Regions from separate parts of the Pseudomonas sp. Marseille-P9899 genome, predicted to be linked through region 1. Evidence: predicted binding sites of a transcription regulator. Region 1 holds the regulator's gene; the other holds the start of a gene.
The links. Region 1 encodes sigma-54, which starts transcription at its own class of promoters, with help from an activator protein. Its sites were predicted from a motif close to ANTGGCATNNANNTTGCTNT; they were not measured.

Region 1 (3,330 bases):
AAAATCGTCTACAACTCCAAGACTCAGGTCGCCACTGCAGGCCGCGCCGGCAACCAGAAGGTCACCCAGCCACGTCAGCGTATCGACATGGTGATCCAGCCGAAGAAGAAGGCCGAGTAATGGCAACCCTTAAAGCCCAGCACTTGGCCAAGAGCTACAAGAGCCGACAAGTCGTGCGTGACGTCAGCCTGTCGATCGACAGCGGACAGATCGTCGGCCTGCTCGGCCCTAACGGCGCCGGCAAGACCACCTGTTTCTACATGATCGTCGGCCTGGTTCAGGCCGATCAGGGCCGCGTGCTGATCGACGACCTGGACGTCAGCCACCAGCCAATGCACGGCCGCGCACGCGCCGGCATCGGCTACCTGCCCCAGGAAGCCTCGATCTTCCGCAAGCTGTCGGTGGCCGACAACATCATGGCGATCCTGGAAACCCGCAAGGAACTGGATCGCGAAGGCCGTCGCAAGGAGCTGGAAAGCCTGCTGCAGGAATTCCACATCAGCCACATCCGCGACAACCTCGGCATGAGCCTGTCCGGCGGCGAGCGTCGTCGCGTGGAAATCGCCCGCGCCCTGGCTACCGCACCGAAGTTCATCCTGCTCGATGAACCCTTCGCCGGTGTCGACCCGATCTCGGTCGGCGACATCAAGCAGATCATCCACCACCTGAAAGCCAAGGGCATTGGCGTTCTGATCACTGACCACAACGTCCGTGAAACGCTGGATATCTGTGAAACCGCTTACATCGTCAACGATGGCCAACTGATCGCCGAAGGCGACTCGGAAACCATCCTGGCCAACCAGCTCGTCAAAGAGGTGTACCTGGGCCACGAGTTCCGTCTGTAGGCTCGCGTATCGGAGTGGTCCGAGCGCTGCGATTCAGCCACGATTGCGGCTTAATTGTTACAGCGCTCTAGGCAAACGTTACAGTTTCAGGCATATATCTTGCTTAGAATTGGCGCCCGCGCGCCCCTGTAGTTGATGGCGCATGCGCGCCGGCGAATAAGGTGTTAAGCCCCAGCCATGAAACCATCGCTCGTCCTAAGAATGGGCCAGCAACTGACGATGACCCCGCAGTTGCAACAGGCTATCCGTTTGCTCCAGCTCTCCACACTGGATCTGCAGCAGGAAATCCAGGAAGCCCTGGAGTCCAACCCGATGCTCGAGCGCCAGGAAGAAGGCGAAGACTTCGACAACAGCGACCCGATGGCCGACAACGCCGAGTCCAAGCCTGTTGCCGAGTCCCAGGAGAGCAGCTTCGAGCAATCCGCGCCCACCGTGGAAAACCTCGAAGAAGGCGAATGGAACGAGCGCATCCCCAACGAACTTCCGGTCGATACCGCCTGGGAAGACATCTACCAGACCAGCGCCAGCAGCCTGCCCAGCAACGACGATGACGAGTGGGACTTCACCACCCGCACATCGGCCGGCGAGAGCCTGCAAAGCCACCTGCTCTGGCAGTTGAACCTGGCACCGATGTCGGACACCGACCGACTGATCGCTGTAACCCTGATCGACTGCATCAACAACCAGGGCTACCTCGACGAGACGCTGGAAGAAGTCTGCGAATCCTTCGACCCTGAACTGGATATCGAACTGGACGAGATCGAAGCCGTCCTGCACCGCATCCAGCAGTTCGAACCCGCCGGTATCGGCGCACGCAACCTGGGCGAATGCCTGTTGCTGCAGTTGCGCCAGCTGCCCGCCAACACACCGTGGATGGCCGAGGCCAAGCGACTGGTCAGCGATTACATCGACCTGCTCGGCAGTCGCGACTACAGCCAGCTGATGCGCCGCATGAAGCTCAAGGAAGATGAGCTGCGCCAGGTGATAGAACTGGTCCAGAGCCTGAATCCACGCCCTGGCTCGCAGATCGAGTCGAGCGAACCCGAATACGTGGTTCCCGACGTGATCGTGCGCAAGGACAGCGATCGCTGGCTGGTGGAGTTGAACCAGGAAGCGGTGCCGCGCCTGAGGGTCAACCCGCAATATGCCGGCTTCGTTCGCCGCGCCGACACCAGCGCCGACAACACCTTCATGCGCAACCAACTGCAGGAAGCTCGCTGGTTCATCAAAAGCCTGCAAAGCCGCAACGAGACGCTGATGAAGGTGGCGACCCAGATCGTCGAACACCAGCGCGGCTTCCTCGACCATGGCGACGAGGCGATGAAACCGCTGGTACTGCACGACATCGCTGAAGCGGTGGGCATGCACGAATCGACGATTTCCCGGGTCACCACGCAGAAATACATGCACACGCCCCGCGGAATCTATGAGCTGAAGTACTTTTTCTCCAGCCACGTCAGCACCTCCGAAGGCGGTGAATGCTCGTCCACGGCGATCCGCGCAATCATCAAAAAACTGGTTGCCGCGGAAAATCAGAAAAAGCCATTGAGTGACAGCAAGATCGCTGGTTTACTGGAGGCACAAGGCATCCAGGTAGCACGTCGCACCGTCGCCAAGTACCGCGAATCCCTCGGCATCGCACCGTCGAGTGAGCGCAAGCGATTGATGTGACCTTCCCTGAGGTGTGCCATCGCAATTCAGTGGCAGGCGCAACACCTGCCTCTTTATGCACGGCAACAAAGGAGAAGCAGTATGCAAGTCAACATCAGTGGACATCATGTAGAAGTCACTCCGCCGCTGCGCGACTATGTCGAGCAGAAGCTCAAGCGTGTAGCAAGTCATTTCGACAAGATCACCAATGTGCAGGTGATCATGAAGGTCGAGAAACTCCAGCAGAAAGTGGAGGCCACCCTGCAAATTCCCGGTGGTGAAGTGGTAGCAAACGCCGAAGATGCAGACATGTATGCCGCGATCGACTCCTTGGCCGACAAGCTCGACCGTCAACTGAAAAAACACAAGGAAAAACAGCAAAGCCTGCTGCAAGGTACGGCTGCACGCTGATCCCCCTCATCCATGATCCGACTTGAATCCATCCTGACCCCCGGCCGTTCCCTCGTGAACGTGCCGGGTGGCAGTAAAAAGCGCGCACTTGAACAGATCGGCAACCTGATCGGGAAAGAAGTTCCTGATCTGGACGGCCAGACCGTTTATGAAGCCCTGATTGCCCGAGAAAAACTCGGCTCGACAGGATTTGGCAATGGCATCGCCATTCCCCATTGCCGCCTCAAGGGCTGTGCAAGCCCTGTCAGCGCATTGCTTCACCTGGATGCCCCCATAGATTTCGACGCCATCGATGGCGCCCCGGTAGACCTGCTGTTCGTTCTGCTGGTGCCCGAGGCTGCCACCGACGCCCACCTTGAACTGTTGCGCCAGATTGCCAGCATGCTCGATCGCAAGGATGTCCGCGACCGGCTTCGTGCGGCCA
Region 2 (3,330 bases), on a different contig from region 1:
GTCCGTCAAGGCTGATTGCTTGTAGCGATGTCCAAGCACCCCGAAAAGAACCTCTCAGGCCAGCATCTCGAGCATCCGGGATCAGATCATCCATCGACGCTGGAAACAGGCTGGGTCGCCCAAGATCCAATCGCCGCCAAGCCCCGCAGAGCATCGTTCAAACAGCCTGCCCTTCCCCCACCAGCTTCAACCCGACAATCCCGCCAACAATCATCAACAAGCACAACCCCTTCAACACCCCCAGCGATTCCCCCAGGAACAGGCTGCCATACACCACCGTCCCCAGCGTGCCGATCCCCACCCATACCGCATACGCCAGGCCCAGCGGCAATTCGCGCACCGAGAGGCTCAGCAGGTAGATGCTCAGCGCTAGGAAGAACCCGCAGTACAGGCTCGGCCACAGCCGGGTAAAGCCTTCGGTGCGGGGGATGATCGAGGCGTAGAACACCTCGCACACGCCCGCGAAAATCAGGTAGCCCCATCCATTCAACCCGCCCATCGCACAACTCCCTCGATCCCAATGAAAACGCCGACGCAAGGCGTCGGCGCGGGGTTTTGCAGCTCTCAATTCGAGTATTTGTAGCCCACCTCACCATGGGCGGAGAGGTCCAGGCCATCGACCTCGGCCTCTTCATCAACCCTCAGGCCACCGCACAGCGTCGCCGCCACTTTGAAGGCGATCCAGCTGGTGACCGCCGAAACGCTGATGCTGAACAGGATCGCGCCGGCGTTGATCGACAACTGTTCCATCAGGCCGCGCCCTTCGGCGAAGCCCTGGCCGCCAATCGCCGTCAGGGCAAACACCGGAGTCAGCAGGCCACCCAGAATGCCGGCCACGCCATGCACGCCGAACACATCGAAGGCGTCGTCCAGGCCGATCATCGGCTTGAGTTTGTCCACCGACCAGACGCACACCGGACCTGCGATCAGGCCCAGCAGAATCGCGCCCATGGGCCCGACGTAACCGCACGCCGGGGTGATCGCCACCAGCCCGGCGATGGCGCCGGAGATCGCGCCGAACAGGCTCGGCCGGCCGCGGTGCTGCCACTCGACGAGGATCCAGCCCAGTGCCCCGGCGCAACTGGCGAGCATGGTGTTGACCATCACCAGCATCGCGAAGCCGTTGGCCGCCAGCGCGCAACCGCCGCAGAACCCCAGCCAGCCAACCCACAGCATGCAGCCGCCGGTGAAGGTCATGGTCATGTTGTGCGGCGCCAGCGCCGAGGTGCCGAAACCGCGTCGACGCCCCAACATCCAGGCCCCGACCAGCGCGGCGATACCGACGTTGAGGTGCACCACGTTGCCGCCGGCAAAATCCTGTACACCCAGGTTGAACACCCAGCCGCCACCCCAGGCCATGTGCGCCATGGGGATGTAGTTGATGCTCAGCCAGATCGCCATGAACACCAGCACCGCGCTGAACTTCATGCGCTCGGCGAAAGCGCCGACGATGATCGCCGGGGTGATCGCGGCGAACAGCAGCATGAACAGGAAGTAGAGGTATTCGGGGATGGTGCCGACCACCGTGTCCTTGGTCACACCGCTCATGAACAGCTTGTCGAGGCCGCCGATCACCGCTTGCAGCGAACCGCCGTCGGCGAAGGTCAGGCTGTAGCCATAGACGGCGAACAGCACCGCCATCAGTGACGAGGTGCAGAACACCTGCATCATGATCGACAGCACGTTCTTGCTCCGCGCCATGCCGCCATAGAACAGCGCCAGGCCCGGCAGCATCATCAACAGCACCACCAGCGAGCACAACGCCACGAAGGCGGTGTCGCCACTGTTGATCGCGGGCGGCGCTTCCTCGGCCAGGGCCGCAGTCGCGCTCAACATCATGGAAAGGCCCAAGGTACCGCGGACCACAGGTGAAAACCGGATCATTGCCCACTGCCTCCAATCGATGGGGATGCCTGCACCCCGTGCTTGGATGACGGGTCGGCATTCGGGTGCCTCGGGAAGAGCATCCTTCCACGTGGCTGTTGAGTTGCCCCATGGACAAGGCAATTGGCCTGCCAAGTTCTTCGCGCAGCTTTCATCAAGATTCAAGCAGATGATTTAAAAGACTTTTATTTGAAATTTCGGCGGGAAGACGGTCTTTTTAGTATTTCCCCAAGGGAAAGTTAGTTTCTTTTTGTGCAACTTTTAAGTGCACTTCACCCTGAAGGTGCTTCACTCCGGGCGGCCCGCTTCAGCCTCGTGCACCGCCGCTCAAAATTCCCGAGGCAGCCGAAGAGGCATCACCTTGATATCATTGTCCAAAACCAAGGACTGGAGAGTCTTGAGCAATGACTACGAACGTTGATATCGCCGCCACGCTACACCGTAAATATGGCGTGCTGGTCGAGCCCTCCTCACTGAGCGACGAGGTGGTCCAGCGGCTGGCCAAGAAGATCAACTACCCGCGGATCACGTCCTGGCAAACGTTGAAGGACTGGAGTGACCGGGTGCTCGGCGAAGGCGAGTCCGTGCGTTTTCTGCTTCCGCAGTCGCCAGGCCGCAACACCCATTTCGGCACGCTGCGCTTCCTCAGCGAAGAAGCCCGGGAATTGGTCGAACATATCGCCGAGCGTCAGGTAGACCAGGCGATCGGTCAACTGGAGGAGGCCGAAGAGGACGTCGATTTCGACGATGAAATCGAGGCCGAAGTCGCCGTCTTCGCACCCGGCGCCGCGGAAGTTGAAGCCATTACCTCGAGCGCGCAACGCGGCCTGAATACCTTGCACGCCCTGCTCGAAGAAAGTGACCGCTGGGAACCGGTGATTGCCGCACGCATCGAAGACCTGCTCAAGCAGCACCGCAGCACAGAAGAAGTGGACACGCTGAGCGTGATGAGCGCGCTGCTGGACCAACTGAACAAGCCGATCAAGGCGATCCGCGAACTGAACGAAAAGCGCTCGGCTGACGTAGCCCGTTCGATGGCGCCCGCTGTAAGCAACTAAGCCAAAAAGCCTCCCGCCAGGCCGGCAATCCGGCCTGGCATCTCTACGCTAGAACCGCGTAAGACCCTCTATTCCAAGACATTTTTCTGTCTGATCCATCAAGTTTCCTGGCATACCATCAGTTTAAAAAGTATTTGCAAATGCGAATTACACGCAGATACTATCGCCCGCCTTTCTCGTTGTCCTACAACCTCCCGCCAGGATTTCAAACTCGATGCGTCGCACGATCGTCTCGCTGTGCCTGCTCCACGCCATTCCTTCGCTGGCTTTGGCTGCCCAGTCCCCCGAAAACGCCACCGGCAACGTCCAGCTCGACGCGGTGAACATCAACGCCGACGCCGCCGACTACGAGCGCGCCGACGGTCCGGTGCAAGGCTACAAAGCCACC

Region 2: a site for sigma-54 is predicted at 2,001-2,020, ahead of HWV67_RS04210 (ammonium transporter). Genes of this name have one in related genera too.

What each region holds. Positions count from the first base shown of each region.
Region 1 is NZ_CAESCG010000002.1:122,668-125,997, reverse strand. Features, by position in the region: gene lptA (lipopolysaccharide transport periplasmic protein LptA) at 1-120, shown strand, start outside; gene lptB (LPS export ABC transporter ATP-binding protein) at 120-845, shown strand; gene HWV67_RS09820 (RNA polymerase factor sigma-54) at 1,023-2,516, shown strand; gene hpf (ribosome hibernation-promoting factor, HPF/YfiA family) at 2,598-2,906, shown strand; gene ptsN (PTS IIA-like nitrogen regulatory protein PtsN) at 2,919-3,330, shown strand, end outside.
Region 2 is NZ_CAESCG010000001.1:934,563-937,892, reverse strand. Features, by position in the region: gene HWV67_RS04215 (DMT family transporter) at 158-499, opposite strand; gene HWV67_RS04210 (ammonium transporter) at 565-1,884, opposite strand; gene HWV67_RS04205 (hypothetical protein) at 2,289-2,942, shown strand; gene HWV67_RS04200 (TonB-dependent siderophore receptor) at 3,157-3,330, shown strand, end outside.